4 regions of the Neglectibacter sp. X4 genome follow, and region 1 is predicted to be linked to each of the others. Evidence: predicted binding sites of a transcription regulator. Region 1 holds the regulator's gene; each other region holds the start of a gene.
The links. The regulator LexA, encoded in region 1, represses DNA repair genes until DNA is damaged. The targets are predictions, from matches to a motif close to CNAACANNTGTTNG.
Positions count from the first base shown of each region.

Region 2: a site for LexA is predicted at 4,859-4,872, ahead of recA (recombinase RecA). Genes of this name have one in related genera too.
Region 3: a site for LexA is predicted at 1,904-1,917, ahead of D1841_RS00415 (serine/threonine protein phosphatase). Genes of this name have one in related genera too.
Region 4: a site for LexA is predicted at 3,287-3,300, ahead of D1841_RS11055 (phosphoribosylaminoimidazolecarboxamide formyltransferase). Genes of this name have one in related genera too.

Region 1 covers NZ_QWLE01000002.1:176,140-182,125, reverse strand. Annotated here, with positions in the region: tRNA gene D1841_RS02885 (tRNA-Leu) at 118-204, opposite strand; gene D1841_RS02880 (5'-methylthioadenosine/adenosylhomocysteine nucleosidase) at 384-1,103, shown strand; gene D1841_RS02875 (TetR/AcrR family transcriptional regulator) at 1,353-1,970, shown strand; gene D1841_RS02870 (flavodoxin domain-containing protein) at 1,967-2,494, shown strand; gene lexA (transcriptional repressor LexA) at 2,565-3,146, opposite strand; gene D1841_RS02860 (peptidoglycan DD-metalloendopeptidase family protein) at 3,655-4,479, shown strand; gene D1841_RS02855 (alpha-glucosidase/alpha-galactosidase) at 4,640-5,962, opposite strand.
Region 2 covers NZ_QWLE01000015.1:12,189-18,174, forward strand. Annotated here, with positions in the region: gene tsaD (tRNA (adenosine(37)-N6)-threonylcarbamoyltransferase complex transferase subunit TsaD) at 1-543, opposite strand, end outside; gene rimI (ribosomal protein S18-alanine N-acetyltransferase) at 548-1,018, opposite strand; gene D1841_RS07805 (low molecular weight phosphatase family protein) at 997-1,443, opposite strand; gene D1841_RS07810 (sugar phosphate isomerase/epimerase) at 2,056-2,931, opposite strand; gene D1841_RS07815 (regulatory protein RecX) at 2,990-3,601, opposite strand; gene recA (recombinase RecA) at 3,601-4,773, opposite strand; gene D1841_RS07825 (Gfo/Idh/MocA family protein) at 4,977-5,986, opposite strand, start outside.
Region 3 covers NZ_QWLE01000001.1:77,837-83,822, reverse strand. Annotated here, with positions in the region: gene D1841_RS00420 (hypothetical protein) at 1-509, opposite strand, end outside; gene D1841_RS00415 (serine/threonine protein phosphatase) at 625-1,725, opposite strand; gene D1841_RS00410 (TM2 domain-containing protein) at 2,188-2,556, shown strand; gene D1841_RS18905 (TM2 domain-containing protein) at 2,587-3,288, shown strand; gene D1841_RS00400 (hypothetical protein) at 3,352-3,873, opposite strand; gene hisE (phosphoribosyl-ATP diphosphatase) at 3,870-4,193, opposite strand; gene hisA (1-(5-phosphoribosyl)-5-[(5-phosphoribosylamino)methylideneamino]imidazole-4-carboxamide isomerase) at 4,281-5,384, opposite strand; gene hisB (imidazoleglycerol-phosphate dehydratase HisB) at 5,607-5,986, opposite strand, start outside.
Region 4 covers NZ_QWLE01000031.1:18,983-24,968, forward strand. Annotated here, with positions in the region: gene purD (phosphoribosylamine--glycine ligase) at 1-1,078, opposite strand, end outside; gene D1841_RS11050 (HAD family hydrolase) at 1,276-1,959, opposite strand; gene D1841_RS11055 (phosphoribosylaminoimidazolecarboxamide formyltransferase) at 2,084-3,262, opposite strand; gene D1841_RS11060 (IMP cyclohydrolase) at 3,561-4,286, opposite strand; gene purN (phosphoribosylglycinamide formyltransferase) at 4,290-4,934, opposite strand; gene purM (phosphoribosylformylglycinamidine cyclo-ligase) at 4,928-5,968, opposite strand.

The DNA of each region.
Region 1 (5,986 bases):
CGCCCCCAAAGCCAAAGGGCTTTCTCGAAGAAAGCAGGCCCCAGCCAAAGGAACCGCTTGCTGAAAGCTACAGAAAATAAAGAAAACCTGCGGTGCGCCTATCGCCCACCGCAGGTTTGGTGCAGGTAACAGGACTTGAACCTGCATGAACTTGCGCTCATATGGACCTGAACCATACGCGTCTGCCAATTCCGCCATACCTGCATACCATATTCATCTGCGCCCTTTCCTGAGCGCTTGTTTATTATAGCACCTGCCGGTATAAAAGTCAACAGCTTTTGCAAATTTTTTTCGACTGCTTCCCCCCTTTTCCCCTGGCGCGATTTATGGTATACTGAGACGAAACGATTTTATGAACTAATTTATAAGGAGGATTATTTCCTATGGCTGAAAAACCTATCGGCATTATCGGCGCCATGGCGGCAGAAGTGGAGGCCCTGCTTGCTGCCATGCAGGAAAAAAAGGTGGAGGAATTTTCCGGGCTTGCCTTTCACAGCGGCACCCTGGAGGGCGTGGCCTGCGTGGTGGCGGAATGCGGCCCCGGCAAGGTGAACGCCGCCGTATGCGCCCAGACTATGGTGCTGCGGTACAGCCCCCGGCTTGTTATCAACGTGGGCGTGGCGGGAGGCGTGGGCCCTCAGGTACACATTGGGGATCTGGTGGTGGCTGCTGCCTGCGTGCAGTATGATTTCGACACCACTGCCATGGGCGATCCCCTGGGCACCCTGTTTATCCGCCACGCAAGCGGGGAAAACGAGGACATCCTGCTGCTGCCCTGTTGCGAGGAAGCTGCCGGGCTGCTGCTGGAGGAAGCCCGCAGTATTTATGGCGGCGCGCACTTCGGAGTCATCTGCACTGGGGATGTCTTTGTGGCTGACGCGGAAAAGAACCAGTTCCTGCAGGAAAAATTTGAGGCCCATGCTGTGGAGATGGAGGGCGGGGCTATTGCCCAGGTGTGCTATATGAACGGCGTGCCCTGCGCGGTGCTCCGGGCCATTTCCGATTGCGCCAACGACGATTCTCCTATGGATTTCCCAGCTTTCACCAAAATGGCCGCAGAAAAGACCGGAAAACTGCTGGGCGCGGTGCTGCCAAGGCTGTAAAGGCGCGTTACTTGTCGGGTTTTACATGTAAAGCCAAGGCCTTTACTGCATAAAAATCGTGTAAAGTTATATACCTTGTCATACTAGCTTGAAATATGGCAGGCAGGTTCTAAAGAGGGTGGCTGGTGCCGCTCTCTTTTTTTGCAGGCGCTCTATCTTCAAACATGCCCTAGCCCTTTGACAAAACGAACAATCGTTAGTATAATAATAGAAACTAACGGTTGTTCGTTTGGAGGGATGCGTTTGCAGATGAAAGAAAAAATTTTGTGGGAGGCACTGGGGCTTTTCTCCCAGCGGGGCTATGACGCAGTATCAGTGCGGGAGCTGGCAAGGGCTGTGGGCATTCGGGAAAGCTCGCTGTACCACTATTTTCCCGGCAAACAGGCCATTTTTGACAGCTTGGTGGAGTTATGCTGGGAAAAGGCCCAGGAATATTTCCAGGCACAGGGTCTGCCCTTCTCCGCCGAGGATGATCTTTCCATCTTCGGGCAGTCCAGCCTTGCCCCGCTGGGAGAAACCCTTGCCGGAATATTCCGGTATTTCTTTGAGGATCCCTGGAATAGCCAGTTCCGCCGGCTGCTGGTGGTGAGCCAATATGCCCACGAGCAGGCTGGGGCTGTGTATCAAAAACTGTATAGGGATTATCCTTTACAGGTGGAGGAAGAGATTTTCCGGCGGCTGATGGCAGAAGGCAAGTGCCCCCAGGGAGATCCTGCCGCCATGGCGCTGGGCTTTTACGGCGGGGTGTTTTTGCTGCTGCACACCTGTGAAAGCTGGGAGGAAGCCCAGCCCCGCTTTATGGCACATTTGCGGCAATTCACCCGGCAGCAGGGCTTTGCCGCCGGAACGGAGGAGGAAAACCTATGAAAACCCTGATACTTTACCACTCAAAAACAGGCTTTACCGCCCAATATGCCCAGTGGCTGGCCCAAGACTTGAGCTGCGCGTGTGTTCCCTACAAAAGCCGTAAAGCCATATCCCTTGACACATTTGACGCCATTGCCTTTGGCAGCGGCCTGCGGGCTGGGATTATTCCTGGAGCCAAGTGGTTTTTCAGCCAAGTGCCAAAGCTGGAGGGGAAACGCCTGGCTTTATTCTTTACTGGTGCCATGCCTCCGGATCCGGCGGGGATTGAACGGGCTGTCCAGCAAAATGTCCCTCCAGAGGCGAGGGAGCGGGTGCCTGTCTTTTATCTGTGGGGCGGGCTGCATTATGAAAAAATGGGCTTTGTGGACAAGGCCATGATGGCTGCTTTCCGCAAGATGCTTAGCGCAAAGAAAAACCCCACGCCAGAGGATCAGGAAGCCATCCGGATGGTGGCTTCTTCCTTCAGCAAGGCAGAGCGGGAAAACCTGCGGGAGCTGGAAGCCTATTTGCGGGTGGGCAGATAGCGGCTATACATGACAAGGCGTGATGCTTTACACAAGCATCACGCCTTGTCTGTTTGAAAGCTATTTCCCTTTACAGATACCGTATCACGGCAATAACCTTTCCCAGCAGGGAAACGTCTTTGGCGTAGATGGGGGAGAAATCCGGATTTTCCGGCTGCAAGCGGACGCGGCCCTCCTCCCGGTACAGGGTTTTTACGGTGGCCTCATCCTCCAGCAGGGCCACCACAATGTCCCCGTCCTCTGCTGTGGGCACCCGTTCCGCAATTACGTAATCCCCGTCCAGGATGCCTGCGTCCCGCATACTCAGGCCGCTGACATGGAGGGCAAAAAGCTCCTTGCCGGTTTTCTGGGGGAAGGGGATGTAGCCCTCTATGTCCTCCACTGCCAGGATGGGCAGCCCTGCCGTTACTTTGCCCATAATGGGCACCTGTACGGCGGCTTCGCTGCCTTCAATGCGGATGGAGCGGTTCAGCCCGGCTTCCCGGGTGATGTAGCCCAGCTTTTCCAGGGTTTTCAGATGGGCGTGGACTGTGGAGGTGGAGCGCAAGCCTGTGGCGTTGCAGATCTCCCGCACAGTGGGGGGGATGCCGGAGGGCATTTGCTCCCGTAAAAAATCAAAAACTTTTTGCTGGCTTTTCGTTAAGGGTTCCATAGCCATGCCTCCTGTGGAAAATGGGCAGGGGAAAGCGCCCGGATTATACGAGGGGTATAGCCCTATGAGAGGCCACACCAGGATTTCTTATTTGTATTATATCATATGTTCTCTGAAAATGAAACGTTTGTTTGAAAAGTTTTCAAAATTTTTCTGGTGCTTTTTCGACAACTTTCGGGAAAATTCACAAATCCGGCAGAATTTCTTTAAGGTTTATTCACAAGGCTGTAACAACTCTTTGGAAAAAAGGTTTATAATAGAGGCGTACTCAAAAGAAATGGACCGCACCTTTTCTTGAGATACATGTTCTATAGTGAACGCGCCCCAAAAGAGGCTGCCTCTTTTAGGCCGCGTGAACTAACCCTCCTCAATAATACCCCTCAAGCAAAAGGAAGAAAGGCCGAAAGTTTCTCGGCCTTTCTTCCTTTTGTGTATATTTCCTTTTTGGGCGGGCCAGAATACAGTTGCCATGCAAAATGTATTTTACTCCGAAAGGAATGGAACCACCATGAATGGAAAACGATTTTCAGAAGGTAAGGCAAGGCGCAACGGCTTTTATCTGGCCCTGGCTGTTTGTCTGGTGGCGGTGGGCATTGCCGCCTGGAGCACCTTTGACGCGGTGCAGGACTATCTTGGCCCGGAGGACGCCTCTACAGATCCCGCGCTGGTTGAGCAGCAGGAAGAGGACGTGCGCAGCGGCCAGAACGTCCTGAAAGACGACGATCCGGAAGCGGCTAAAAAGGAAAGCGCCAGCTCTTCCGTCCCCTCCGGGAAAACCTCCTCCGCTGCCTCGGCCGGGGCGAAGTTAGCCGGCAGCACGCCTAAGAAAATTACCCCCACCAAAAGCCCATCTCCCACTCCCGCGCCTGAGGAGAGCGAGGCTTCCCAGGTGCCCGCTACGGCCCCGCTCTATGAGATCAGCACGGAAATGCTGTATCCGGTGGCCTCCAAGCAGATTGACAAGGCCTACAGCTCCGGGGCGCCTATGTACTCTGAAACTATGAAGGATTGGCGCGTCCACGCTGGGTGCGACATTGCCGCTGAAAGCGGGGAGCAGGTGCTGGCCTGCGGCAACGGCATTGTGAAGGAGACGTATACGGACAGTATGCTGGGCAATGTCATTGTTGTGGAACATGGGGACTATATGTTTTACTACTGCGGCGTGGGAGAGGAATTCCTGGTGCAGCCGGAGGACGTAGTGTCCATGGGCCAGGCTATCGGCACCATCACCGCTGTGCCTGAGGAAGCTGCCCAGCAGCCCCACCTCCACCTGGAGGTGCGCCGGGACGGGGCCTGCATGGATCCCCGCAGCGTGCTGGAGGGAAAGAACTAGCTTTTGCTTCCGGGGTTTGCCTTTGGGGTTTTGCCTCCGGCGGCTTAAGGGGTGTTTTTGAAAAACACCCCTTAAGAATCCCCAAAAACTTTTAAGACGCACAAAACGGCAGGAAACAGCGGCGCATGCTGCCCGGTTCCCTGCCGTTTTACTGTGGTTTTTAGTGGTACTGGGGAAGCCAGCTTCCGTGGGTTTCGATTAAGTCATCCACCATTTTGATGATGGTGTCTATATCCAGCTCGCTGCCGGTGTGGGGATCCAGCATGGCGGCCTGGTAGATGTGCTCTTTCTTCCCGGTGACAGCGGCCTCGATGGTGAGAAGCTGCACGTTGATGTTGGTCATGTTCATAGCGGCGCACTGCACAGGCAGCCGGCCTACCCGGCAGGGGTGTATGCCCATGCCGTCTACAAGACAGGGCACCTCCACGCAGGCATCCTGGGGCAGGTTTTCGATTAAGCCCCCGGTGTTCAGCACGTTGCCGCCGATTTGGTAGGGATTCCCGGTGACGATGGCTTCCATGATGTGGGAAGCATACTCCCGGGAACGCTGGTGCTGAAGCTGGTGGTTTTGGCGCAGCTCGTCCCGCTGCTTGGCCCACTTCTCAATCTGATCCACGCAGCGGCGGGGGTATTCGTCCAGGGGGATCTGGAAGCGGCCGATAAGCTCGGGATATTTTGACTTGATGTAGAACATGTTGTACTCTGCGTTGTGCTCGCTGGACTCGGTGCAATAATAGCCGAACTTGTCGATGTAGTCAAAGCGCACCATGTCCTTGTGCTGTTCCTTTGCGTTCTTCTCCTTAGCCCGGCGGCGGATTTCCGGGTACAGATCATTCCCGTCCTTATCCTTGATTTCAAGCAGCCAGCCCATGTGGTTGATGCCGGCGATAAGCTCCTTGCGGCCCGGAAGCTTATCCTCCATATCCAGGGCCTTGAGAAGCCCTTCGCTGCACACCTGGACACTGTGGCACAGGCCTATGGTTTTGACATTTGTATAGCGCTGCATGTAGCCGGAGAGCATGGCCATGGGATTGGTGTAGTTTAAGAACCAGGCGTCCGGGCACACCTCTTCCATATCCCGGGCAAAGTCCGCCATTACGGGGATGGTGCGCAGGGTGCGCATGATGCCGCCAATGCCCAGGGTGTCGCCAATGGTCTGGCGCAGGCCGTACTTTTTAGGCACCTCAAAGTCGATGATGGTGCAGGGATCGTACAGCCCCACCTGGATGGCGTTGACCACAAAGGACGCGCCCCGCAGGGCTTCCTTCCGGTTTTCCACCCCCAGGTAGGTGGTGATTTTCCCATGGCCCCCCAGGGTTTCGTTCATGGCCCCTAAAATTTCCGCGCTTTCCGAAAGCCGCACGCCGTCGATGTCATAGAGGGCAAACTCCCAGTCCCGCAGAACCTCGCTGCACATGCAGTCTCCCAGCACATTCCGGGCGAACACTGTGCTTCCAGCGCCCATAAAGGTGATTTTTTTCATCTGCGTTTTTTCAGTCCTTTCCCG
Region 2 (5,986 bases), on a different contig from region 1:
CACCCCGCCAGGGTATGGGATGCCCATGGCCCGGGCCGCCTTGTCGAAAGCCTCTCCTGCCGCGTCGTCCCGGGTGCGGCCCAGCACCCGCAGGCGGGTGTAATCCTCCACCGCCACAATGTGGGAGTGGCCTCCTGACACCACCAGGCACAGGAAGGGGGGCGTAAGGCCGGGGCTTGTGAGGTAATTGGAGGCCACATGGCCCCGCAGGTGGTGTACCGGGACAAGGGGCAGCCCGGCGGAAATGGCCAGCCCCTTGGCGAAATTCACCCCCACCAGCAGTGCCCCAATAAGCCCCGGGGCGCAGGTGACGGCTATGCCGTCTATCTGGGAAAGCTGCTTCCCGCTTTGGGACAAGGCCTCCTGCACCACCCCTGTGATGGCTTCGCTGTGCAGCCGCGAGGCGATTTCCGGCACCACGCCGCCGAACACCCGGTGCCGCTCAATCTGGGAGGCCACCACCGAGGAAAGTATCTGCCTGCCGTCCTCCACTACAGCGGCGGCAGTCTCGTCGCAAGAGCTTTCAATGCCTAAAAGAATCATATGCCTATGCCTCCCCTGTTAAATCCAACTGCAAAAGCAGGGCGTCCTCTGCCGGGCGGGTGTAAAAGTTCTTCCGCCTGCCCGTCTCCCGGAAGCCCAGCCCTGTGTATAAGGCGATGGCGGCGGCGTTGGAGGGACGCACCTCCAGGGTGAGGAAGCTGCCCTTTTGGGCAAGGGCGAAGTCCCGCAGGGCCAGCAGGATGGCCCGGGCCGCGCCTTTGTGCCTGTGCTGGGGGAAAACTGCCAGATTGTCCAGGTAAAACTCCCCGCAGGCAAAGTGCATTCCCCCATAGCCCAAAACTTCCCCGCCCTCTGCTGCCGTCAGGAAACAGGCGTTGGGGTTGGAAAGCTCCTCTCCCAGGGATTCCTGGCTCCAGGGTTCTGAAAAGCACAGGGCTTCCAAGGCCGCCAAAGCTTCCAAGTCTCCCTTTTCCATAGGGCGCACCTCCAGGCTCATGGCCTGTCCTCTATCCAAGGGGCAAGCTTGCCCCAGAACTTTTGCAGCTCGTCCCGCAGCTTGTCCCGGCACTGGCGGTAAACCTGCAGATCCTGCCCAAAGGGATCGGCAATAAAGCCGGGGACGTATATCCGCTCCGGCAGCGCCCCGGCCTGCTCTAAAATGTACCCGTGGGTTTTGGACATGGTGAAGAACACGTCCCATATGGGGATCTCCTCCCCGGAAACCCGCCGGGCCTTGTGGCCGGAAATGTCTATTCCCAGCTCTTGGCAGGCCAGCACCGCGTTTTCCGCCGCAGGTTCCCCCTCCACCGCGGAAAGCCCCGCGCTCTGGCACAGTACATGCCCCTTTGTGCCGGACTGCTCTGCCATCTGCCGGAACAGCCCTTCCGCCATAGGGCTGCGGCAGGTGTTGCCTGTGCATACGAATAAGATTTTTATCATGCCGCTTTGTTTCCTTTATTCAGCCTTGTTTTTTACGTGCTTCCTGCTGTATGCGCACAGCGCGTTGGTATATGCCTGTCACCCGTCTGACCGGAGGAAAGAACCGGGCGGGGCAATTTTATAATCAAATATAATAGCTTACAGCTATTATACCATAACCTTATCCGGAGTTCCCGATACCCCTGCGAAGCAGGGGGCGAGCGCTGTGCGCGAGAGGGATACTCCCAAGTGTTCGTCAGAACACATTATACCATATCCAGCCATGCATTTCCATATCCTCTTAAAAATTAAGACAGAAAGAGCCGCCTGCCAGGCTTCGTCCCGGCAGGCGGCTTTGCTCTGAAATTACAGATAAATGCCTGTGGTGCGCAATTGGTTTTACTGCTGTTAAGGCAATACCGCTTAAGGCGGAAGCGGGGAATTGTGCGGTGCTGCCTTAAGGCAACACCGCACAATTCACGACTACCGTCTTAAGCGGCATCTCGCGGGCCATTTTTCCGTCATAGCACACAAAGCCTGCTTGCCAAGCGCCAGCTTGCCTGCGCAGCCTTTATGCCCTCTGACGAAAAAATCTCTTCCGCGATATACCTCTTAGAATTATGCGGTATTGCCTTAAGGCTTTTCGCACTGGTCTGCCAGGAAGCGCCCGGTTTTATAGAGCAGGGCAAGGGCGTCGGGCACCAAAGGCAGGGGGAATTTTTCCAGGAAGTGATCTGCCTCCAGGGTGAAGTCCCCTTCATAGCCTATTTCCTTCAGGGCTGTGACCAGGGCGGAGAAATCTATCTTGCAGGTGAAGGGCATGGTGTGGGAGTCCTCCAGGAAATCGTTGTCGTGGACATGGAGGGCCTGCAGGCGCTTCGGCCCCATGGCCCGGATAAAGCCGCCTAAGTCCTCGTCTGTCAGGGCAGTGTGGCCCACGTCCAGGCACCCCACTATCCAGGGGCTGTCTGCCTGGTCGATATAGGCGCAGAACTCCTGGGGCCGGGAGCAGGCGCTGTCGATAATGCGGTTTGCCACAGGGTTTTCCTGCCACATGTTTTCGCAGGCTGCTTTGACGCCGAATTTTTCGCAGTAAGGCACAAGGCGTTTGTAAAATTCCTCGTTCATTTTTTGCAGCTCTGCCGCGTGGGTGATATAGGGCAGGTGGTGCTTGGGGTGTACCACAATCACCTTGGCCCCCAGGATGGAAGCGGCCTCCATAGAGCGCACAATGGCCTTAAAGCGGCGGTCGTCGTCCTCGGGGTCGCCGGTGGAGGAGGCGAAGGGGGCGTGGGCCTGGTTGCAGGCAATGCCGGCTTCCTCCGCCACAGCCCGGAGGGACTGGGCATATTCCCGGAAGTCCGGACCGTTTATGGGGTACTCGGGGTTTTCAAACATGGGGAAAAAGCTGAAGTCATAGGCGTCAAAGCCTGCCTTTGCCAGCATGCGGATGGCTTCTGCCTCGCCATAGGCGCGGCCCAGGAAATCGGTTTGCGTGGATAATATCATGGCTGAATCCCTTCTTTCATCATACATGTGTATCGTGGTTTTTGGGGCGGGGGCCGCTTTATTCTGGCTCTATCTCCATGGCCCGGCGGATGTCGGTGTAAGCGTATCCCAGCCGCTGGAGGGCGGCAAAGGCCCGGCGGCGCACCTTTTCGTCCTCCTGCCAGCCGGGATATTTTTTAAAGAGCAGTGCCTGCATGTTCTCCAGGGCCGCGTCCTCGTCTGCATATTCCGCCAGAAGCTCCCCTATCAGCTCTGGGTCTATGCCCTTTTGGCGCAATTCCTGCTTTACCCGCATAACGCCGTACCGCTTGCGGGTGAAAAGCTCCTGGGCGTAGCGGCGGGCGTATTCCTCGTCATTTAAAAGCCCCAGTTCCTCCATGCGGTCTGCGGCGGCCTCTGCGGCCTCTCGGCTGGCGGCGGTGCGGGCAATTTTTTCCGTCAGCTCTTTTTTAGAGTGCGCCCGGTGCTCCAGCAGGTACAGGGCCTTTTCCCTGGCCCTGTGGGCATCGGAAGCCTGTATCAACTGGTGAAGCTCTTCGTCGTCCAGCTCATCCCCTAGGCGCAGGCCGGATCGCAGGAAGGTTTCCGTATCCACTTTTACGGCCTGCTCTCCGTCTATGTAAAGCTGGGTCAGGCGGTGGCGGCGGGGTTCTGCTGCTGTCAATTCCATCAGTCGTCCACCGTAATGTCAATGCTGGGCTTTTTCGGGGCGCTTTTAGCGGCGGGGGCCGGAGGTGGCGCTTCCAGGGCAGGGGCTTCCGGCAGCGCCACCGGCTTCACGCCGCCCTTTGCAGGGCCGTTGTCGTACAGCTTGCTGACATTTTCCCGCACCAGCTTTTCAATTTCCGCCGACACCTCCGGATGGGTTGCCAGGTAGTCCTTGGACTTGTCCCGGCCCTGGCCGATGCGCTCCCCGTTATAGGAGAACCAGGCCCCGCTTTTCTGGACGATTTCAAGCTGTACGGCAATATCCAAAAGCTCCCCTGTGCGGGAAATGCCTGTACCGTACATGACATCGAACTCCGCTGTGCGGAAGGGCGGGGCGATTTTATTCTTGACCACTTTCACCTTTGTCCTGGCGCCAATCATGTCTGTGCCGTTTTTAATGACCTCGCCTTTGCGCACCTCCACCCGCACAGAGGCATAGAATTTCAGCGCCCTGCCGCCAGGGGTGACCTCCGGGTTGCCGTACACCACGCCTACCTTTTCCCGGAGCTGGTTAATGAAGATAGCTACGCAGTTTGATTTGGAGATGGCGCCTGCCAGCTTGCGCAGGGCCTGGCTCATAAGCCGGGCCTGGAGGCCCACATGGGTGTCGCCCATGTCCCCCTCGATTTCCGCCCGGGGCACCAGAGCCGCCACAGAGTCCACCACAATCACGTCGATGGCATTGGAGCGCACCAGGGCTTCCGTAATCTCCAGGGCCTGCTCCCCGGTGTCCGGCTGGGACACCAGCAGGCTTTCCACGTCCACCCCCAGGTGCCCGGCATAGACAGGATCCAAGGCGTGCTCCACGTCAATGAAAGCGGCGTTGCCTCCCATTTTCTGGCCCTCGGCAATGCAGTGCAGGGCCAGGGTGGTTTTGCCAGAGGACTCTGGCCCGTACATCTCGATGATGCGCCCTCTGGGCAGGCCGCCTATCCCCAGGGCCAAATCCAGGGACAGGGAACCGGTGGGGATGGCCTCCACGTTCAGTTCGCTGTCCTGGCCCAGGCGCATGACAGCCCCTTCCCCAAACTGCTTCTTAATTTGGGCCAGGGCTGTTTCCAGGGCCTTGGCCTTTTCCTCCGGCTTTACGTCAGAGGCCCGGGTGCTGATGGGCGCCTGCTTTTTTTCTGCCATATGCGTAAACACTCCTCTGTCTTGATTTCTACTGCTGATTATACTCCATATTCCCTCCAAAAGCAATGTGTTTCCGGAAAATTCACGAACAAATGTTTTAAGCAGAAGCCCTCCTGCCCCTTGGACGGCAATATGGGGCAAAATGAAAAGGCCAAGAGGAATGCCCTCCCGGCCCTTCTTTGCTGAAACGGATTTCCCGCTTTTTAGAAACGGATTTCCTGCTTTGTCCTGTCGGCCTCATAGATGGCTTCCAGCACCTTGGTGACCACCAGGGCTTCCTCAGGCTTCACCAGCGGCTGGGTGCCGTTCAGGACTGCTTCCAGCCACTGGCGGTTATCGGCAACGCCTGCGCTGCCGGCGGCGCCGTCGAAGAAAGCGATAGCCCCTGCGGAGGAAATGCTCTCCTCCATAAGCTGGCCGTTGCGGCCCCGGTTATAAATCAGCTCGTCCTTGGCATAGCTCATGCCAGAGCGGATTTCCGCGCCTGCCAGGGTGCCGCACAGGGTGGTGCTGGCTTCCCGGGACTCCAGCATATTGATGGCCCAGGAGGACTCCAGGGAGATGGCTGCGCCGTTCTTCATGCGGATAAAGCCCATGGCGCTGTCCTCTACCTCAAAGGTTTTGGGATCCCACGGCCCGAAGAGGTTGCCTTCGGTGGCCTGCTCCAGCCCGCCCAGCTTGTAGAACACAGAGCCGGTGACGCTTTCCACGTCATAGTTGTTCATGCACCACAGGGTGATGTCCAGGGCATGGGTGCCGATGTCGATGAGGGGGCCGCCGCCCTGCTTGGACTTGTCCGGGAACACGCCCCAGGTGGGCACGCCCCGGCGGCGGATGGCATGGGCCTTGCCGTAATAGATATCGCCCAGCTCGCCCTTGTCGCAGGCTTTCTTCAGGTTCTGCACTTCCGGGCGGAAGCGGTTCTGGTAGCCAATAGTGAACTGCTTGCCGGACTTTTTCCAGGCGTCGATCATCTTCTCCGCGTCGGCGGTGTTATGGGCCATGGGCTTTTCGCAATAGACATGCTTGCCAGCCTCAAAAGCAGCCACTGTGATGGGGCAGTGGGCCACGTTGGGGGTCAGCACATGGACAACCTCAACCTCCGGGTTTGCCAGCAGGTCATGGTAATCCTCGTAGACCTTGGCGCCCTCTGTGCCATACTCCTTGGCGGCCTTCTCTGCCCGCTCGGGGATGATATCGCAGAAAGCCACCA
Region 3 (5,986 bases), on a different contig from region 1:
CCGTTCAGTTCCTCTCCAGGCACATGCCCGCACTGCTCCTGCTCGCAGACGCTGCACACCCGCCGGGCCACCGCGCAGCTTACGCTCACCTCCTTGAGCATCCCGCTGTCAATCAGGGCAATCATCTCCTCTGTGCCCTTTGTCCTGGGCAGGTAGGCCCTGGCAATCAGCCGGGTGAGGGTTTCTCCCCCTTCTGCCTCCTGCCCCGGCTCCTCCTCCAAAGCCGTATCGAAAATCCGCGCCGCCTGGTTGGCGCCCACCTGCTGGTGGCCGAAAATACAGGTTTTCCCCAAAAACAGCTCCCGCAGCTTTTGGAGGGATTCCACCGGGAACCGCTCCCCGTCCCTGTCCACCCGGTTGTCGCACAGCACCATGGAAAAGGCGAAAACCTCCTCCGGCCCAAAGGCCCGCCGGGTGTAGCGGTTGATTTTCTCCATGTCCGCCGCTGTCAGCCCCTGCTCCCAGGCCTCTCTTATTCCTTCTGCCACATACCCTTCCTGCATACGCATCTCCCCTCTGCCTTCTGCCTCTTCCCCCCGCCCCGGCTGCGGGTTTTTGCAAAACCCGCACGCCGCTTCGCGGCGCGGCGCCGCCTGTCCGGCGCCGGCCGGGGCGGGCCTTCCCTCACTCTCCCAGTTCCCGTTCCAACTTCCGTGCTTGGGCTGTCAGATATCTGGCCCTGGCATGATCCACCTCGTCCTGCATGGTAATCTCCTCCCACACAATGCTGCACACCGGATCAAACCCTGCCAAAGCCAGCCAGGTCTTGCAGATCTTCATGGCCACCGGGGTCAGCGCCCGCCTGTAAGCGTCCAGCTCGCTGGTCAGCACATCTGCCTGCTGGCTGGACATCCGCTCTGTAGACGACCAGGAAAGCCCCAGCAGAAAGGGGGGCAACCCTAGTTTCGCCACAATCTGCTCCAGCATCTGCCGCACTGGCACCTCGCTCTCCAGCACCTGGTTGTCCGCCCCAATGGCCTTGATGGATACATCCCCCACTGCCACAAAGTCCCGCGGCTCCCGGCTCTTCATGGCGTCCTGCCATTCCCTGGCTATCAGCCCGGCCCTGTCTCCTGCCATGGCCCCCATGCCCTCGGGCTTGCAGGTCACCGCAAACCGGACGTTCCCCAGCCTGTCCCAGTTCACCCCCAGAGTGTGGTAAATTTTCAGCAGCACCTCGCTGACAAAGGGAAGCCCCCGCAAAAGGGAGGTGCCCCAGGGGCTTCCCGCCGCCGGGTTCAAAGCCGACACCAGCAGCATCTCTGGATAGGGGCAAGGCTCCTTCCCATGAGGCCCTAAAGCCCACACCTTCACCCCTAAAGGCCCGTCCGCCTCCAGCTCCACCTGGTCAAGCCCCGCGTTGTACAGCGCCCCAACCTGCCCGCCGGAAAGCACCATCTCCCCCACAGCGTTGCCATAGGTCACCAGTTCCTCCAGGTAAATGCCCAGAAACTCATGGATGCCCACCCCGGCGGCGTTCACCTGCACTGTCTCCAAAAACTCCCGGAGGCCCTTCTGGGCCTCCCCGTCCGGACACACTGCCTGGAACTCCCCGATAAGCCTGCGCAGCTTGTAAACCGCCGCGTCAATTATCGGCACCGATTCCCGCAAAGCGCGGTACAGCGCCCGCTCCCCGCCTCCCTGGGGGAAGGCCCCAGGCCCCGGCGCCGGGGCTGTCTGCACTGCCACAGCAGGCCTGCCCTCCCGCTTCCTAAATCCCAGCAATGGCGCCACATCCTTTCCATATCATCGTCCTCTGCCCCTTTCCTTTCTCCTTCTTCACACCGCGCCCCTCTCCTTTCTGGGCTGTCCCCTTTTTTCAAGGAACCGAAAAGCTCCTTTCACTTACACCCTGAAAACGCAAAAAAGTTGTCCTCCAGAGGACAACTTTTCCTAAAAATTGCAAAAAAATTTTTTCTGCCCTGCGTTCTCCAGGCCAAAGCCGTTAAAGAGCACAATAGGCCCGCGAATTTTTGTAAAATATATCCAATCCCCATTTCTCCAATCCTTACAAAAAATTTACATCTCCGTCTTGTTTGCTGGTAAACCCCGACCAAATTCTTTCCTTTTTTAATTTTATCTTACTAAACCTTCCAGTCCCTTGCTTTCCCCCACAGGTGGTGCTAAGATAGTACCAGAACACAAGGAAACGGACTGCCCCCTACACAGAAAGGAAGATGAACCCACATGGCAGACAATAATCAGTATAACAACCAGTATAACCAGACCTATTACACCCAGGCAAACTTCCAGGAGGAGCAGCCTCCCATGTACAACCCGCCCCAATACCAGCCCCAGGCCGGCATGGAGCCTCCTCCCGGCTATGTGCAGAAAAGCCGGGTGGCGGCAGGCGTCCTTGCCATGCTGCTGGGAGCCTATGGCGTCCACAGCTTCTACCTGGGCAACACCTCCCGGGGGCTGGTGCAGCTTCTGGTGTCTTTCCTCACCTGCGGCTTCGGCGCCATTGTCATGCAGATCTGGGGCATCCTGGACGGCATCAAGCTTTTAGACGGGCGCATTAACACCGACGCAAACGGCGTATTCTTAAAAGACTGACACATTCCATTTCAGAAAGGAGCATCTTATATGTCTGATTTTGAAAATAATAACCCCTTAGAACAGCAGAACAATCCCCCCGCCTCCCAGCCGGCAGAAGGGCAGCCCGGGGAAACCCAGCCCGTCCAGGAGAGCGCCCAGCCCTCCGCCCCCCAGCAGGAGCCTGCCTATACAGAAAAGCCTGTGCCCCACTTGACCCTGGAGCCGGATCTCCCGCCCGATCCCCCCGCCCCAGACCACACCGGCCCCCACTTCCCCGGATCCTCCGCAGAGCCTTTCCATATGCCAGAGCCGCCCCGGGCGCCAGAGCCTGCCTCTCCCTATTCCGGTTATCAAGCCCAGCCTTCCTATGGCGCGCCCCAGTATACCCAGCAGGAGCAGCAGGCTGCCCCGCAATACCAGCCTCCCCAATACAGCCAGGCGCCCCAGCAGCCCTATTATCCTTACCCGCCCCAGCAGTACAATACCCCGCCGGCAGGCTATGCCCAAAAGAGCCGCCTGGCAGCGGGCCTGCTGGCCATTATGCTGGGCGTGTTCGGCGTGCATAATTTCTACCTGGGCTTTAACACCCGGGGCACCATCCAGCTTGTCCTCTCCCTGGCAGGGGGCCTGCTGACCTGCGGCGTGGCCACTATAGCCGTTGTCATCTGGGCCTTTATCGAGGGCGTTATGCTCCTCTCTGCCCAGCCCTCCCGCATGTATGACGGCAATGGTGTCATACTCCGAGATTAAATCCTTCCCAACGCATAAAACCCCCGCCCCGGCACTGCCGGAACGGGGGTTTTATGGTTCCTTCTATTTTTTTCCAGTCTTACCCGCCACAATCATAAACCGGTGGCGCAGCTCTCTCTCTCGGCCCTTTCCAGCAGCTTCATAGCCCTGATCGCCATATACCACCCGGAACCCTGCCTCATAAAACAGGGGCTTCTGGTTCTCCAGGTTATAATTGCCCGGCAGGCCCAGCTCCCCGGCCCTGCTGTCAGCGCCCCCCGCCTGTTCCGTCAGGAAAAAACCGCCGGGCTTTAGCACCCGGCGTATTTCCTCCAAGCTGTAAGGCTGGCGGTATTGCAGCACCAGATCCAAAGACTGCCCGTCAAAGGGCAAAGGCTCTCCCCCATTCCAGAGCCGCGCCTGCACGCCTAAAGGCCCCAGCCGCCTTTCCTCCCGGAGGCAGTCCCCGGCAGGCAGGGCCAAAGCCAGCAGGCAGAGGGGATGCCCCAAGGCCAGCAAATCCTCCAGCCCTTCCCTGCCCACCAGAAGCACCCGTGTTTCCGGGCGTAGGAAAGCCCTGGCCCGCTGCCAGAAATCCCACCTCATGTATTTTTGTCCACCTGATGGAAGGTTTTCAGGTTGCCCTGCTTTCCACTGCGCTTTTTCAGCTCAGCCTCCACCTGCTCCAGAGTGATGCCCTGCTGCACCATCAGCACAGTGAGGTGGTATAAAAGGTCGCTTATCTCCAGCACAGTTTCGCTGTTATCCCCGTTTTTTGCGGCGATAATCACCTCGCTGCACTCCTCCCCGCACTTTTTCAAAATCTTGTCCAGCCCCTGCCCGAAAAGATAGCAGGTGTAAGAGCCTTCTGTCTGCGCGTCTTTTCTGGCTGAAACTGTCTCATATAGTTTCTGTAAAGGATTCATTTCAATCGCCATGCGATACAGAATTCGCACAAAAAGCTATGTAAAAATAACCTTTCGTGCCCGGTACCGTTCCTTTCTTCGTATTTTTCACACTACGCTCTTCTGTCCCGCCCCGTCCTTTTCCGGCCACAGGGTTTTAAAAAAACAGCTATGGCTGCCCGTATGGCAGGCCGGACCCTTCTGCTTCACTTTAATGAGCAGGGTGTCATCGTCGCAGTCCGCATAGACGCTGCACACCTGCTGGGTGTGGCCCGAAGTCTCCCCCTTGTTCCAAAGGGCCTTGCGGCTGCGGCTGTAAAACCAAGTGGTGCCGGTTTGCAAGGTTTTCACCAAAGACTCCCGGTTCATATAGGCCAGCATCAGCACCTCCCCGGTTTCCTCCTCCTGGATAACAGCGGGCAGCAGCTCAGACTTCTGGAAATACCGCTCCAGCTCGTCCTCTGCCGCCTGCCGCGTTTTGGGGGCCTTGCCGGAAACCCGCTGGCAGGCGGTAATGGCCCGGCGCAGATCCAGCGCCCCCGTATAGATAGACTTCCCGGCAATGGCGCCATAAAGCCCCAAATCATACAGGTTCACAATATCCAAAAGGCTGCTGACCCCGCCGCTGGCAATGATATTGCAGGACACAGCCCGGTTCAGCTTATCCAGCATTTCCAGGTTCGGCCCGCTCATCATGCCGTCTTGCTGGATGTCTGTGCAGATGATAAACTCCACCCCCAGGGCCTCCATCTCCTTGGCAAGTTCCAGATAATCCTTCCCGCTTTTTTCCGTCCAGCCCTGGGCGGCGGCCTTGCCCCCCAAAGCGTCAATGCCCACAGCAATTTTTTTGCCGTACCGGCCCACAGCTTCTTTCACAAAAGCGGGATTTTCCAAAGCGGCAGAGCCTAAAATCACCCGGCTCACGCCCTTCTCCAGATACAGCTCTACAGAAGCCATATCCCGTATGCCGCCCCCCACCTCAATGTGCATGTCCACATTCTGGAGCACGTCAAAAATCAACTGGGCATTTTGGGGCGCGCCTCCCTTGGCCCCGTCCAAATCCACCATGTGCATCCAGCGGGCGCCCTGCTCCTGAAAGCTTCTGGCAGTGTCCAGGGCGCTGTCCGCCACCACATGGGCTGTGGCATAGTCCCCCTGCAGCAGGCGCACGCACTGGCCCTGGTGCAGGTCAATGGCTGGCAGTATAATCATAGGCAAACTCTCCTTTCCATAACGATGTCAAACCTGTATGAAAAAGCCCTTATCCAGCGGGCGAAAAAGATTACAAATTGTTTACAAAACCCAACTTTTTTGCAAAAAACCGCAGTTTTTTCTAAGAATTCACACTTTGTTCATCATTCTTTTCCAGCACAATTCTGACGCTTCCTGAAATGCTTTTGAGCCGCCGGAGGCAAAAAGCACCGAAAGCGTCTCCTACAGCATCCCTTTGGAGGAAAGCACCCCTTCCTGCCCCAGGGCGCAGGCGTCCCGCAACGCGTGGGCGCAGGCCTTAAAGAGAGCTTCAATCATGTGATGGGAATTTTTCCCATAGGGGCAGGCAAGGTGGAGAGTCAGGCCGCTGTGCATGGCAAAGGCCCGGAAAAACTCCTCTGTCATGCAGGCGTCATATGCCCCCAGAGCCTCCTGGGGAAACGCCGCCTGGAACACCAGGAAGGGCCTGCCGCTGATATCCACCACGCAGGAACCCAGGGCCTCGTCCATAGGGATGTAGGCGTGGCCATAACGCTTAATGCCGCTTTTGTCCCCTAAAGCCTGGGCCATGGCCTGGCCCAGCACAATGCCCACGTCCTCCA
Region 4 (5,986 bases), on a different contig from region 1:
CGGCAATCTGCCCTTTTTCGTCCAGCCCGGCAATCTCCAGGCCCTTGGGATAGCTGCCGGGATACCCGCCGCTTGCCAGGATGACACAGGCGCTGGCCTTTTCGCTCCACTTGATTTCCAGCTCTCCCAGGCGCTCCTGGGCCACAGCGGTGATAATCTCCGCCAAATCTGTCTCAAGCCTTGGCAGCACCACCTGGGCTTCCGGATCCCCAAAGCGGGAATTGTATTCAATCACCTTAGGGCCGTCCGGCGTGAGCATCAGGCCGAAATACAGGCAGCCTTTGAATTTGCGGCCTTCGGCGTTCATGGCCTGCATGGTGGGCAGGAAAATTTCCCCCATGCAGCGTTGTTCCGCCTCTTTTGTGTAGGCGGGGTTGGGGCTGATGGTGCCCATGCCCCCGGTGTTAGGGCCTTTGTCCCCGTCATAGGCCTGCTTGTGATCCATGGAGGAGGCCATGGGGCAGAGGGTTTTCCCATCTGTAAAGGCCAGCACAGTCACCTCCGGCCCGGTGAGGAACTCCTCCACCACCACCCGGCTGCCGCTGTCCCCAAAAATCTTCTCCTCCATCATAGACTGCAGGGCTTCTTCCGCTTCCTGTTCGTTCTGCGCAATCACAACGCCCTTGCCCAAAGCCAGGCCGTCCGCCTTGATGACAACGGGATATTTCCCCTGCTCCCGGATGTACTCCAGCGCCGCGCTCTGTTCCGTAAACACCTCATAGGCCGCCGTAGGTATCCCGTACTTCTTCATCAGGTTTTTGGAAAACACCTTGCTGCTCTCAATCTCCGCCGCCTTGGCGTTAGGCCCGAAGCAGGGGAAGCCCGCCGCTTCCAAAAAGTCTGTCATGCCCGCGGCCAGGGGATCGTCCGGGGCCACAAAGATAAAATCCGCCTTGTGCTCTTTCGCAAAGGCCAGCACGCCCTCCTTGTCCATGGCCCCCACCGGCCCGCAGGCGGCGTCGCAGGCGATGCCGCCGTTGCCCGGCACGCAGTAAAGCTTTCCTGCCTTTGGGCTTTCCTTCAGCTTGCGCACAATGGCGTGCTCCCGCCCGCCGCTGCCGATTACCAGAATATCCATTGTCCAGGCCCCTTTCCAATTTTTGCACAGTAATTTTTTTGTTCCGCTGCGATTTTTATGCGTTTTCACGCATTGACTTGCTAAAGCCTTCTGCCCCGGAAGGGGGCCTGCCTAAAAGACAGGCCCTTTTAAGGCCGCAGGACTCTGTCCCGCACCCTGCAAGCCTTTTTGAAAAAAGGCTTGACCTAAAAACCGGGTTACAAAATTTTCGGGATTTCCTCCAGGCTTTGCACCGTATAGTCCGCGCCGCTGTGAGGGACACCGGGCTTTGTTATGTGTATGGCCCCCCACCCGGCATTTTTTGCCCCCTGGATGTCGGCAACAGGGTTGTCCCCCACCATCCAGATGCGGGCCGGGAAGTTCGCCGCCTCCTCCGCCCTGCGGAAAATGCGGGTGTCAGGCTTGCACACCCCCGCTGTGCCGGAATTTACCACCCCGGCAAAGTAATGCCGTAGCTTCAGCCTGTCAAGCAGCCCTTCCCATTCCGGGAAATTGTTGGTGAGGATGTAGTTTTTGTATCCCTTAAAGGCACAGGCCATCAAGGCCCCCGGCGCTTCCGGGCGCACCCGATACAGCCTTTCATCCTGCACAACCTCCCGCACCCGCCCCGCGGCCTCCTCCACCAGGAGGGACGGCACGCCCTGGGCCTCATAGGCTTCTGCGAATTTTGCTGTTAAGCACTCCCAGAACGCCTCTCCAGTCAGGGTCTGGTCGCCATCCGGGTGCCAGGGAAACCCGTTTGCCAAAAAGGGCCGCAGCTTGTCCTCAATCACGCCGTATTTCGAGGCGGATTCCCCCAGCGCCAGCACCAGGCACCTGCGCCAAGTGGGCTGTCCGTCTGTCAGCGTCCCGTCAAAGTCCCAGAAAATAGCTTTCCGCATCCCACACCCCTTTTCCCTCAGCCGCTCCGGAAGCCCGTTCCTGCACGCCCACAAGCGTATGCCCACCCCTGCCCCGCAGCGGGCAAAGCCAGCTCCCCGCGTCCCGGGTCCAGCGTCACGCTGGTTAGTGGTGGAACAGGCGGATGCCTGTGAAAGCCATAGCCATGCCGTATTTGTCGCAGGTGGCAATGACGTTGTCATCCCGGATGGATCCGCCGGGCTGGGCAATAAACTCCACGCCGGATTTACGGGCGCGCTCGATATTGTCCCCAAAGGGGAAGAAGGCATCGCTGCCTAAGGCCACGCCGCTCATGGTGTCCAGCCAAGCCCGGCGCTCTTCCCGGGTGAAAGCCTCCGGCTTCTCGGTGAAGAAATTCTCCCACTGGCCGTCTGCCAGCACGTCCATATACTCGTCGCCAATGTATACGTCAATGGTGTTGTCCCGGTCTGCCCGGCGGATGCCCTCTTTAAAGGGCAGGGAAAGCACCTTGGGGCACTGGCGCAGATACCAGTTGTCCGCCTTATTGCCTGCAAGGCGGGTGCAGTGTACCCGGCTCTGCTGGCCCGCGCCCACGCCAATGGCCTGTCCGTTCTTCACATAGCACACCGAGTTGGACTGGGTATATTTCAGGGTGATAAGGGAGACAATCAGATCCCGCTTGGCCTCCGCTGTGAGGGTTTTGTTCTGGGTGGGCAGGTTTTCAAGGAGGCTTTCGTCAATTTTCAGCTCGTTGCGGCCCTGCTCAAAGGTGATGCCAAACACGTCCTTGTGCTCGGTGGGGGCCGGGGTGTAGGCAGGGTCTATCTGCACTACATTATAGCCGCCTTTGCGCTTTTTCTTTAAAATCTCCAGCGCTTCCTCCGTGTAGCCGGGAGCGATCACGCCGTCGGAAACCTCCCGGGCCAGCAGCCTGGCTGTAGAGGCGTCGCAGGTGTCGGAGAGGGCGGCCCAGTCGCCATAGGAGGACATGCGGTCTGCCCCTCTGGCGGCGGCATAGGCGCTGGCAATGGGGGAAAGCTCCAGATCGTCTACAAAATAAATCTTTTTCAGGGTGTCGGAAAGGGGCGCATACACAGCGGCCCCGGCAGGGCTTACATGCTTGAAGGAAGCGGCTGCGGGCAGGCCGGTAGCCGCTTTCAGTTCCTTTACAAGCTGCCAGCTATTGAAAGCGTCCAGAAAATTGATGTAGCCCGGCTTGCCGTTTAAAACCTGTACGGGCAGTTCCCCGCCGTCCTTCATAAAGATGCGGGAGGGCTTCTGGTTGGGGTTGCAGCCATATTTTAACAACATTTCGTTTGCCATCTAACGCACAACCTTTCTGCAAAAAGAAAATTAGTTTTCGGGTCAAACCCTTTTCCAAAAGGGTTTGCAGGGTTTGGGACAGAGTCCCAAGGTCTTGCCCTTCCAGCAGCGCGAAACGCTGGAAGGGTAGAGGGGACGTGCCAGCGGCACGTTCACTCGCAGGGGAACCAGCGTAAGTGTTCCCCTGGAGGATTTTGCAAAGCAAAAGCCTGTGGCCGGAAAGAGCTTGAGAGAACCGCCCCGCAAGGGGTGCTCTCAAGGCGGGCATCAGCCCGCCCCAGGATATTGCGCCATTATATCACTGGTTCTTGTTCACAATCCGCGTTTCCATAGCGCCGCTTTCCAAATCTATAAAGCGCACAAACAGGGAAACCTTGTTGTCCTCATTGAGGCTTTCCCACAGGCCCTGTGTGAACCCGTCAATTTCGCTGGGGATTTCCACCGGAGTGGGTTCTCCCGCAAAGGAGGGCACCGGATCGCCATCCCCTTCATAGGTGTGGATGAAATGGCCCAGGCCGGGCTTTGCCTCATAGGAGAAGAACTGCCGCTGGGCAAAGTCCCCGTCGCCGTCTGTGCTCTTTAAAATGGACAGCCAGTAGTTGCCCTTGTCCTTTAAGTCGATAATGCCGGAAATCCGGGGGGTGAGGATGGGGGGATCCGGCTCAAAGGTGCGGGTAAGCAGGGCGCGGACAAAACAGCCAGGGGCCGCGCAGTCCGGGTGCTTCTGAATCCTGTCGTAGATGGTGTCGGTCTGGTCGCCGTTTGTCACAATCATGCCGCCGTCGAACATGCGCACGGGGAAATAAATCACCAGGGAGGGATCGGAAAGCAGGGCGGGATCAAAGGCCTGGGTGCGCATATCGTCCCCCTCTGCCACGAACACCCGGTTGCGGGAGTTCACGCTGCGGCCCATAATGAAATAGGCTGTAACGGCGCATTTGCCGTCCCCGCTTTTGCCGATGACAATCCCCCTGCCGGGATAGGAATTGCCCCGCAGTTCTTCATAAATGCTGACTGGCTTCATCTGTCATTCCCCTTTCTTCTGTTCCGCTAAGATGTTCACTTTCCCGTCTTTGACCTGTAACCTGCCCTCGCAGAACAGGCTGACGGCCTGGGGCAGAAGCACCCATTCCGCTTCCTCCATCACACGGCGCTGGAGGGTTTCCGGGGTGTCCCCGTCTTTTACCTCCACCGCCTTTTGCAGGATGATAGGCCCGCCGTCGCACACCTCGTTGGCAAAGTGGACAGTGGCCCCGGTCAGTTTGCAGCCCCGGGCCAGCACAGCTTCGTGGACATGCAGGCCATAGAACCCTTTCCCCCCAAAGGCGGGAAGCAGGGCGGGATGCACGTTCATAATGCGGTTTTCATATGCCTTTATGAAATTATCCCCTGTAATGGTTAAAAACCCTGCCAGCACCACCAGATCCACATCCCGGGCCTGCAAGGCATGGATAAGGGCTTCGCTGTAGCTTTCCACGTCGGGATAGTCCCTGCGGCACAGGACAATGGCCTCTATGCCCGCCCTTTTGGCCCGCTCCAGAGCAAAGGCGTCTGCCCGGCTGGCAACCACCACCCGGATAGCGCCGTTTTTAATTTCCCCGGCCTGCTGTGCGTCAATCAGCTTTTGCAGGTTGGTGCCGCCGCCGGACACCAGCACGCCTATGTTCAGCACAGCACAACCCCCTTCTCCCCAGATACCACCTGGCCGATAATCTCCGCCTGCTCCCCGGCGCCCCGCAAAGCTTCCAGGGCCTTTTGGGCCGTGTCTTTGGATACAGCCAGGCACAGGCCAATGCCCATGTTAAAGGTGTTATACATGTCCCGCTCCGGGATGCCGCCTGTTTTGGCGATTAAATCGAAAATGGGCAGAGAGGGCAGGGCCGCCTTTTCCACCCTGGCGGTAAGCCCCTCCTTCATCATGCGGGGGATGTTTTCATAGAAGCCGCCGCCGGTAATGTGGGACACAGCCTTCACGTCCGCCGCCTCTATGGCTGCCAGCAGGGGCTTTACATAGATGCGGGTGGGGGTCAGCAGCGCCTCTCCCAGGGTGCTGCCCAGCTCGTCCATGTGTTTTTCCACAACCGCCCCTTCGTCCCCTATGCCGAACACCCGGCGCACCAGGGAAAAGCCGTTGGAATGCACGCCGGAGGAGCGCACCCCGATAAGCGCGTCCCCGGCCTGGAGCCTGCTGCCGTCTATGACCTTTTCTTTATCCACCAGGCCTACGGTGAAGCCCGCCAGGTCGTAATCGTCCTCCGCCATCATGCCGGGGTGCTCGGCAGTTTCCCCGCCGATAAGGGCGCAGCCAGCCTGTACGCAGCCTTCCGCAACCCCCGCCACAATCCGGGCGATTTTCTCCGGGAAGTTCCTGCCGCAGGCGATGTAATCCAGGAAGAACAAAGGCTTTGCGCCGCAGCACACCACGTCGTTGACGCACATGGCCACCGCGTCGATGCCAATGGTGTCGTGCTTGTCCATAAGCATAGCGATTTTCAGCTTGGTGCCCACGCCGTCTGTGCCGGACACCAGCACCGGCTCTTTCATGCCCTGCACCGGCGGGGCAAACAGCCCCCCAAAGCCGCCAATCCCTGAAACCACACCGGGAATCATAGTGCGGGCCACGTGCTTTTTCATCAACTCCACCGATTCATACCCCGCGGTCACGTCCACGCCCGCGGCCTTGTAGCTGTCGCTGTAGCTTTCCATAGCGCTGCCTCCTTCTTT